2 regions of the Bacillus sp. KICET-3 genome follow, and region 2 is predicted to be linked to the other one. Evidence: predicted binding sites of a transcription regulator. Region 2 holds the regulator's gene; the other holds the start of a gene.

Region 1 (5,128 bases), 690 kb from region 2:
AGAGCAGGAAAGGCTGGTCCTGGGTCATTTCGGCGCGGCCGTCGACATCCCACTTGTATACTGAAAAATACTCTGCTTCCACAAATGTTTTAATCGTGATCCCTTTATTCGTTTCCGTTGATTCATCAGTATATCCGTCAACATGCGGGACGGTGGTGACATGGATGGCCTGTTCGAGATGAAGCTCGCGCTTTTCGCCATTTTGATCTGTCCGGTCATAGTCATATACACGGTATGTCGTATCAGAGCTTTGTTGGGTTTCAAGCACAAGTGTGCCTTCGCAAAGAGCGTGGATTGTACCGCTTGGCACATAATAAAAGTCGCCCGGTTTGATCTTGATCCGCCTCAACAGGTTTTCCCAATCCCCGCTGTTGATCATCGTGACAAGCTCCGTCCGCGTCCTTGCCATGTGTCCGTATACAATTTCGGCATCCTCTTTGCAATCGATGATATACCAGCATTCCGTCTTGCCAAGTTCACCGTTTTCATGTTCACCGGCATAATAGTCGTCCGGATGAACCTGGACAGATAAATCTTTGTTGGCATCAAGAATTTTCGTCAGCAGCGGAAAACGGTCCCCTTCCGTCCCGCCGAACAGTTCGCGATGCTCGTCCCAAAGCTGGGCAAGCGTTTTTCCTCGATAAGGCCCTCCGGCCACTACATTCGGTCCGTTCGGGTGGGCGGATATGGCCCAGCACTCACCTGTCAGGTCAGAGGGGATATCATAGCCGAATCGATCTCTTAAAGCGGTCCCTCCCCATATTCTTTCTTTGAATTGAGGCTGTAGAAATATCGGTGATTGCGTCATGCAGCCATCTCCTCCCTTTGTCGTCTCTTATACAACCAGGCAAAACACAGAAATAAAACGCTTTCTTTTTCATTTTACTTCTATACCTTTTCATATTTATTATGACGCTATATGGCAGGAAGTCAATCCCGGGCGCCCTATGTGTTTACCAAAAACAAGAAGAAGCCCGCGGGCTTCTTCTTCATGTCAGTTTGATGATTCTTTGATTTGAGCTTCCCCTGTAGAGCAATGTCAGATCCCTTTTATTGAGTTCAAACGGACCGTCCACCAATACATCGCAATATTCCAGCAGGGCGCTGTGTTTGTCATTGTTTAAAATCTGTTCATACGTATATCCGCTGTACAGCCATATATCCTTTTCAGAATCCTGCTTAATCCTCTTGGAGAGTTCAATCAGTTCACCGGTATGCAGGAGCGGCTCTCCTCCGGAATAGGTTACATTTGTCAGGGGATTCTTCATGATTTCCTCATAGACTTCATCAATGCTCATGTCAAAGCCGTTATTGATGTTCCAGCTCTGTTTGTTGTGGCAGCCTTCGCACATATGCGGGCAGCCCGCCAAAAAAACAACGGTTCTCAAACCTTCTCCGTCTACTATGCTGTCATGGATTATATTCATCACTTTCATTGGTGCTTCACTCTGTCCTTTTCTTCTTGTCTTTTAGCGGAATTCCATTTCGACATGTCACCGACCAAATATCCGGTAATCCGTCTGATTCGTTCAATTAAAGCTTCATCGCTGTTTTTGCATTGCGGGCATTCGTTATCAATAATGCCGGTGAATCCGCACGCTTTGCAATGATCGACCGGATGATTGATAGAGGCGTAGCCCATGCCTTCCCTGCGCATGGCATTAACGATTGTATCCATCGCTTGTATGTTTTTCTTCGGATCCCCGTCAAGCTCGATATAGCTGATGTGTCCGCCGTTGCACATCATGTGGAAGGGCGCTTCTTTTCTGATCTTTTCTATCGCCGTCAGCTTATAATGGACGGGAATATGAAACGAGTTCGTATAATAAATCCGATCCGTGACATTTTTGATAGCGCCGAATTGGATTCTGTCTTTTTTGACGAACTTTCCTGACAACCCTTCGGCAGGGGTGGCGATCAATGAAAAATTGAGCTTGTGTTTTTCCGTAGCTTCATCTGCCTTGTCCCGCATAAATTGGACGATTCGTTTACCCAATTCAAAGGCCTCATCGCTTTCTCCGTGATGTTTTCCCGTCAAAGCGGTCAAGGCTTCAGCCAATCCGATAAAGCCGATGCTCAAGGTGCCGTGCTTGAGCACGTCTTCAAGCGTGTCATCAGGACCCAATTGCTCGCTTCCGTGCCAGATTCCTTGGGAATATAAAAATTTAAAGTCTTTCGCTCTTTTTTTGCATTGAAAAGCGTACCTTTCCAACAGCTGCTGAATGGTTAAATCAATATAATGGCTTAACGATGTGAAAAACTGTTCAGTGTTTTCGCTCAGCAGGGCGATTTTCACAATGTTGATTGAGGTAAAAGATAAATTTCCCCTGCCGATGCTGTTTTCTTTCCCATTTATGTTGGACATCACGCGGGTTCTGCATCCCATATAGGCAATTTCGCTTTCAGGCGTTCCATCATAAAATGGCTTGTTCACGGGTGAATCGATAAAGCTAAAGTTGGGAAACAGCCTTTCGGCGCTTGTTTCTAATGCCAGCTGATATAAGTCGTAGTTTTGATCCGTCTTGTGGACATTGACCCCTTCTTTCATCTTAAAAATTTGAATCGGAAAGATGGGTGTTTCTCCCTTGCCTAAACCGGCTTTTGTCGCCTTGAGAATGTTTTTGATCAGCATCCGGCCTTCCCTTGATGTGTCAGTTCCGTAATTAATGGAGACGAAGGGAACTTGTCCGCCTCCTCTGGAATGCATGCTGTTGGCATTATGTATGAATGCTTCACAGGCTTGATAAGTGGTATTGTCGGTCTCTTGCCAAGCTTTTTCAGCTATTTCTTCTTCAGTTAATGTTGTCGGATATTCTTTGATCCTCTTCACGTGTTTTTCAAATGTTTTGCGGACGTAAGGGGCAAGGTCGTAGTCAAACATCGGAAATGACTGGCCCCCGTGCTGCATGTTTTGATTGGACTGGAAAATAATCGACGCTAAAGACAGCGCGCTCATGATGTCTTTCGGTTCTCTGAGGGACCCGTGTCCTGTGTGAAATCCATCCTGCAGCAGCTGCCCCAAAGGAATCTGACAGCAGGTTGTTGTACCGCTGGCCATAAAATCCAGATCGTGCGGGTATAGAAAATTGTCATCGACCGCTTTTTTAATTTCCGGCGACATTAAATAATGAAGCGCATAATGTCTCGCGCTCTCAGATGCAAACCGGCTCATTTGCCCCATCGGCGAACGTCCGTCTACATTTGCGTTTTCCTGCATTATATCGTGGTTTCCATATCCTACAATGTCGTGAAATGTCTCTGTTAATTGCAGTAATCCCTGCTCTTTAACGCCAGGTTTCATCCTTAACTCTCCTATCAATGGCATATATTGTGTTTTCATTTTTTAAAAAACACTACATATTGATATTAGCACAGTTTTTATTCTATAATTTTAGCAATTTCGTGACTTTCTCGGAAAAGGCATCATAAAAAGCGCCGCAGAATGGAATATTCCGCGGCGCCTATAGCCTTCATTTATTTATAGTCTATGGTGATCTGTTTTGGAGGTTTCCTATGTTTGACCCGTTTTTCTATCCAAATGGTTGCAAGCGGCGTCAGAAGCGAGGTGACGATGACGCTAGTTGCGATGATGGCCGTAGCCGACTCAGCCACCGGGGCAAACACCGGGTTTGCATCCGCCAGTGCATATGGAACGGCTACCGCCGCGCCGGCCGTAGATGATGCCGCCACTCCGGCCACACCGTCCCCCCTCGCAATCAGACGATCGAGCAAGTATAAAGAGGCTCCCGACAGAATGACGACCGACACACCGACAAAAATCCCTAAAAGGCCGGATTTGACGAGCATTCTAAAATCGAGCGTATTCCCTAATGAAAATGCGAAAAACGGAATGATCGCCGGGACGACTTTACTGAATAAGTCACGCAGTTCATGGTCAAGATTTCCGAGTATGCAGCCGAGCAAAAACGGAATGACGGTTGCAGCGAGCGTCTCCCACGGAAATGCCGCCAATCCTGTCACACCAAACGTCACCATAGTCATAAACGGCCCGGACTCCGTACTGATAAAAGCGAAAGCCCCTGCGTCTTCCTTCCGTCCCATATGGTTCATCAATGCCAAATAGAGTCCGCCGTTCGTTTCATTCAAGACCGCTACAATGGCAAGAACGGACAAGCCCGCAAAAAATCCCGATTGAATTCCTTCGTCAGGAATAAACTGTGAAGCGATCAAGCCCAATAAAGCAGCAAAGCCTACTTTTCCAATCAGCAGTGTCAAGCCTTTTCTGGCGATATAGCCTGAAGAGCGAAAATCGATGGTGGCCCCAACACAAAAGATAAATACCCCTAAAATCGGCAGCGTTCCTGTAATCAAGGCTCCTGTAAATCCACCAAAAAAGTCGGCCGTTCCGGGAGCAAACGTATTCAGCGCCGCTCCCAAAAACAGCGGAATAATCATCATGCCCCCAGGCACACGTTCAATCGTTGCTTTAATTTTCATCATTTTTTCTCCCATCTCAGTTAATGACAAAACAAAGCTATTGATCTGAAAAGCCTAAAATCGTGACGATGCTGCGGCATGCTTTATTTTTGTTTATATCCGTCTTTGGAAAATCCGCTGAAGGTCTTCTGCCGACACTTTATCAAGCTGGCTTCCCACTCCTACGGCCAGCGCTCCGGCGTCAAGCCATTTTTCCACATCGCCGGGATGAATTCCCCCGGTCGGAATAAAGCGGATGTCCGGGAATGGACCCGCCAAATTTTTCATATAGGAAATGCCTGATGTTCCGCCTGGAAATAATTTAAGAATGCGAAACCCCTTTGACACCGCTTCCATAATTTCGCTCGGCGTTATGACACCCGGAATAAAAAATGCATCCAATGATGCGGCTTCATCAGCCAGCTCCCCTGAAAACCCGGGGCTGACGATAAATTTCGCCCCCGCATCGGCGGCTTCCCGCGCCTGCAGACCCTCGGTGACCGTACCCGCGCCGACAAGAAGACCGTCCATCTTCGCGAATTTTGCAATCAACTCAGACGCTCCAGGAGTGGTGTAAGTGATTTCAATCGCGGTGATTCCTTTATCGATGAGACGATGAATGGCATCATCCGCCGCCTCCATGCCTTTGGCGCGGACGACTGCGATCAGGCCGGCGTTTGCAAGCTGTTCC
Region 2 (5,128 bases):
GATCATCTCCAACGCGTCTTGTACGACGAATTGTCTGGCGCCTGTCGCAAAAGTGCTTGATGATGCATTTGGCATTGAAAACGGACTTGTCACGACCGTTCACGCCTTCACAAACGATCAAAAAAATATCGACAATCCGCACAAAGACCTGCGGAGAGCGCGCGCCTGCGGTTCTTCGATCATTCCCACGACTACAGGCGCTGCAAAAGCGCTGTCGCTCGTTATGCCTCATTTAAAAGGAAGAATGCATGGCCTTGCTTTGCGGGTGCCTGTTTCAAACGTTTCTCTCGTTGATCTTGTCGCAGATTTAAAAAGCGATGTCACGGCTGAGGACATCAATGAGGCATTCCGCATGGCGGCCGCCGGTTCAATGTCCGGCATCATCGATGTGTGCGATGAACCGCTCGTGTCAGCAGATTTTAATACAAATCCATATTCCGCCGTCATTGACAGCCTTTCAACGATGGTGCTTGAAAACAGAAAAATGAAAGTGCTTGCATGGTATGACAATGAATGGGGATATTCGTGCAGGGTCGTTGATTTAATCAGATATGTCGCTTTGAGAATGAAACATCCTTCAGCTGTATAAAATAAAAGCATGGACGGCTAAAAAAATAAAAACCCCTTAACCAAAAAACCGCCTTGCAAAAAATAATCAAACAAAGTATACTATTTTTCGTGAACTTCTAGTTCGTGAGCGCTTCGGCATTACTTAAAGGGTTAGGACCTCTCCGGACTAACTTTCCCCCGTGGTAAATGACCGGTTTAGTTGCTTGGAAATTCACTTTTTAATTCTTGTTAAGGGGGGTCCATGCTATGGAAACAATGGGGCGTCACGTCATCTCCGAACTGTGGGGATGCGATTTTGATAAGCTGAACGACATGGATTTTATTGAAAAAACGTTTGTAAATGCGGCACTGAAGTCAGGCGCTGAGGTGCGGGAGGTTGCGTTTCATAAATTTGCGCCTCAAGGTGTAAGCGGGGTCGTCATTATTTCTGAATCTCATCTGACCATCCACAGCTTTCCTGAACACGGATATGCCAGCATTGATGTTTATACTTGCGGAGATTTAGATCCGAATATTGCTGCGGATTACATCGCAGAAGAGCTAAGTGCGGAAACAAGAGAGAACATTGAAATACCGAGAGGCATGGGACCTGTTCAGATCAAACAGGCCAAAGCCAAAGCACAGGCGCTTTAATGCCTGAAAAGGAGCTGGATGAAAAAGCGAAGAGCCGCTTTTTGTGATCCGCTCCTTTTTGTTTTTCCGCGAAACCAGCCCCCGCTTCTTTGAAATGGCCTTTCTTCCAGCATTCGGCATTCTCTTGCTATTTTGTTTTCTCTTGGAAATGGAGAGTTTTTTTAATAAAATATAGAGAAGAAGACAAAGGGGATATGGAATATGAGCGTTTTCCAAAAGATTCAGGGGTTTTTTTCGACCCATGCCGAAACATCCGACCACCATCCTTTGGACGAGCTGAAGAGCCGCTATTATAAAGCAACTGCAAAACAGGCGCTTGAAGCAGTAAAGGAAGTGCTGGACGGGCTTGACTGCTGCACCGCCATTTCGGTATCGGAAGAAAGAGGAGAAATAAGCGCGGAGGTTGCAAAGCCGAGAAAAGCTTTTTTGGTGGCGACCGTCGTATCGGTTCGCCCTTTTGATACAGCCGTAGATTTTAATATATCGACGGAAACGTTTTTGCCGACTGATTTTGGGTACAGCCGCAGCATGGTTTCGTCGGTTTATCGGGAATTGGACCGAAAGCTGGCTCCTGCTGTCCAAACAAACAACTGAATAGGAGCTGAAAAAATGAAATGTCCAGCGTGTCAGCATAATGGGACGAGAGTGTTAGACTCCCGTCCGGTTGACGAAAGCAGATCGATTCGCAGAAGGCGCGAATGCGAATCATGTAATTACCGGTTTACGACATTTGAAAAAGTGGAAGAAATTCCGCTCATCGTCGTAAAAAAAGAAGGAATTCGGGAAGAATTCAGCCGGGAGAAGATGCTCCGCGGCTTGATCAAAGCTTGTGAAAAGCGGCCTGTCGCTTTAAAACAGCTTGAAGATATTTGTTTTGAAATTGAAAAAGAGCTTAGAAATCAAGGTGCTTCTGAAGTGAAAAGCGAGGATATCGGCGAAATGGTGATGGACCGTCTGGCGAAAATCGATGAGGTAGCATATGTCAGATTTGCGTCCGTATACCGCCAATTCAAGGATATCAATGTGTTTATCGAGGAACTGAAAGACTTAATAAAGAAAGAACGGTAAAGAGCTGAAAACTTGATCCAGCTCTTTTCTCATGATAAAGATTTCAGGTGGATGACATGAAGACCGAAAAAAGGTGTAAAATGAGGACAAGAAACAAATTGGAAGGTTGACAAAAGATATGAGTAATTATTGGAAAGACTTGCTTCCTGTCGATCCTTACATCGTCAAGAGCCACGGGCTTCTTCAGGATTTGGACCGGCAAATTGTGACCCTGCTGTACCAGCCTTTGATCGGCTTTTTCCCGCTCAGCCTGTTTTTTACGCTCTGGGGAGAGCTGGAGCAAAACAGGGTATGGGGGAAAAGCTCGACCCACAGGCAGCTGATGGGGGCGATGCAGACAAGCCTGAAAACGATTTACGCCGAAAAGGAAAAGCTCGAGGGAATAGGTCTGTTAAAAACATATGTAAAAGAAACCGAACAGGAGCGTTTATTTATATATGAACTGATTCCGCCGCTCAGGCCGGATGAGTTTTTTCAAGACGGCATGCTGAACGTTTTTTTGTACAACCGCGTCGGAAAAGCAAGGTTTCAGCAGTTGAAAGATTATTTTTCACATCCTGCCGTTCCTGAAGAGGCCCGTGATATCACACGCTCGTTCAATGAAGTCTTTGCAGCTGTGCAGCCGAGCGAATGGAAGCTGTCAGATGATATGGCCGACGCCATGCAGCTTGAAGACGGCCAGGAATTGATGAAAGAGGGGCAAAGCAAGCCGGTCGAGGTGACGGATGATGCTTTTGACTTTCAGTTGTTTCTGGCTGGTTTGTCTGAGGCGCTGATCCCGAGAAAAGCGCTGACCGGGCAAGTAAAAGAGACGATCAAAAAACTCGCCTTTCTGTACGGCATCGAACCGCTGCAAATGCAAAACGTCGTCATGTCAGCTGTTGATGAACATGATACAATCACGACGGAAGCGCTCAGAAAAGCGGCAAGCGACTGGTATCAGATCGAAAGAAGCGGCCTGCTTCCGGAGCTTGTCGACAAAGTGCAGCCGCTCAGGCTGCGTGATTATTCGAATGAACAGCCGCCAAAGCCGTCATCAAAGGAAGAAAACTTGATCGCGCTCCTTGAACAGGTATCCCCGAGAAAATTGCTGCAGGATATTGCAGGCGGGGCCGAACCGTCCAAAGCCGATTTGAAAATCATCGAGGAAATCATGCTTGACCAAAAGCTGGAGCCGGGCGTCATCAATGTCCTGATCTATTATGTCATGCTGAAAACCGATATGAAGCTTTCAAAAAACTACACGCAAAAAATCGCTTCCCACTGGGCCAGAAAAAAAGTGAAGACGGTAAGGGAAGCCATGAAGCTTGCCAAGGAAGAAAACCGTCAGTATCTTGAATGGGCGGAAGGAAAGAAAACGCAGCGCAGCAAAAAAGTCATCAGGGAAGAAAAGCTGCCGGATTGGCTGCAAGGTGAAGCTTCCGGGGCTCATCCCGAAGGGGAGCAGGCCGTGGCAAGCAAGGAAGATTTTGATCAGCAGAAGCAACAACTGCTGGAGGAAATGAAAAAACTGAGAAACCATTCCGCCCTTTAAATGTGAGGTGAACAAGAGTTATGGAGCCGATTAAACGAGCTTTGCAAGGCGTGACGGCAAGGCCTGATTTTAAAAAGCGCCTTGAGGATATGAAAGAAAAAGTTCTTTCTGACAAGGATGTTCAGGAATTTCTCGCACAACATCAGTCGGAAGTGGACGATCATATGATCGACAGAAGCTTGAACAAGCTTTATGAATATACACAGCAAAGCAAAGCCTGCAGCAACTGCCCCAGTCTGAATGAATGCAAAAATCTGCTTAAGGGCTATTATCCAAAGCTTGTGCTGAACGGAAAAACGATTGATATCAAGTATGACATCTGTCCTGAAAAGCGCAAAGCTGATGAAAGGGAAAGACAGCGTTCGCTAATCAAAAGCATCTATATTCAAAGGGATCTGCTGGATGCCACATTTGCGGATATTGATGGGGACGACCCCAGCCGCTTGAAGGTGCTTCAGCTTGTGACGCAATTTTTCCATGACTATAACGAGACGGGAAAAGGAAAAGGAATTTATGTCCACGGGAAATTCGGCGTCGGCAAAACCTTTATGCTGGCAGCCATCGCTAATGAGCTTGCAGCAAAGGATCACCCGTCCATTCTCGTCTATGTCCCCGAATTTGTCAGAGAGCTGAAAAACGCCATTCATGACCAGTCATTGGAAGAAAAGCTCGATATGGTGAAATCCACTCCGATTCTTATGCTTGATGATATCGGAGCGGAGTCCATGTCCAGCTGGGTCAGGGATGAAGTAATCGGCACGATTCTTCAGCACAGAATGTCCCAGCAGCTGCCGACGTTTTTCTCTTCGAACTTTGATCCGGATGAGCTGAAGCATCATTTCACATATTCCCAAAGGGGAGAAAAAGAAGAGGTAAAGGCGGCAAGACTGATGGAAAGGGTGCTGTACCTGGCTACTCCCGTCCGTCTTGATGGGAAAAACCGCCGACAATAATCGCCTATGAATCAGGGAGATGAGGACATGCCAAAAAAAGCCCTCGGCAAGTGGGCGGCGGTGATTGCGATAGCGTCAGCCGGATTGTGGTTCAACGCAAAATATTTGAACCTGAATCCCCGCCATATCAGGGAAGGGGTTTTATCCTTCGGCGCTTTCGCACCGCTGATTTATATCGGATTATTAATGATCAGGCCGTTTATTCTGCTGCCCGCTTCCGTTTTCGCCGTTGGCGGCGGGCTTGCGTTCGGTCCGCTGTTTGGATCTCTGTATTCTTTTGCAGGGGCCGCAGGCGGAGCGTTTTTATCATTTGCCGTTGCCTATAGACTCGGCGGAAATGTGAAAAAAATGCCCCTAAAGCTTGATGCGG

Evidence for each region. Region 2 encodes NrdR, which represses ribonucleotide reductase genes. Its sites were predicted from a motif close to AACACNATATATNGTGTT; they were not measured.
Region 1: R5H20_RS20765 (anaerobic ribonucleoside triphosphate reductase) is a predicted target of NrdR. The motif match lies at 3,318-3,335, and genes of this name have one in related genera.

The regions. Positions count from the first base shown of each region.
Region 1 covers NZ_CP137345.1:4,056,911-4,062,038, forward strand. The annotation lists gene manA (mannose-6-phosphate isomerase, class I) at 1-808, opposite strand, end outside; gene nrdG (anaerobic ribonucleoside-triphosphate reductase activating protein) at 990-1,436, opposite strand; gene R5H20_RS20765 (anaerobic ribonucleoside triphosphate reductase) at 1,433-3,301, opposite strand; gene kdgT (2-keto-3-deoxygluconate transporter) at 3,475-4,458, opposite strand; gene R5H20_RS20775 (bifunctional 4-hydroxy-2-oxoglutarate aldolase/2-dehydro-3-deoxy-phosphogluconate aldolase) at 4,552-5,128, opposite strand, start outside.
Region 2 covers NZ_CP137345.1:3,369,751-3,374,878, reverse strand. The annotation lists gene R5H20_RS17215 (glyceraldehyde-3-phosphate dehydrogenase) at 1-589, shown strand, start outside; gene speD (adenosylmethionine decarboxylase) at 817-1,203, shown strand; gene R5H20_RS17205 (hypothetical protein) at 1,405-1,797, shown strand; gene nrdR (transcriptional regulator NrdR) at 1,813-2,271, shown strand; gene R5H20_RS17195 (replicative helicase loading/DNA remodeling protein DnaB) at 2,390-3,805, shown strand; gene dnaI (primosomal protein DnaI) at 3,826-4,758, shown strand; gene R5H20_RS17185 (TVP38/TMEM64 family protein) at 4,786-5,128, shown strand, end outside.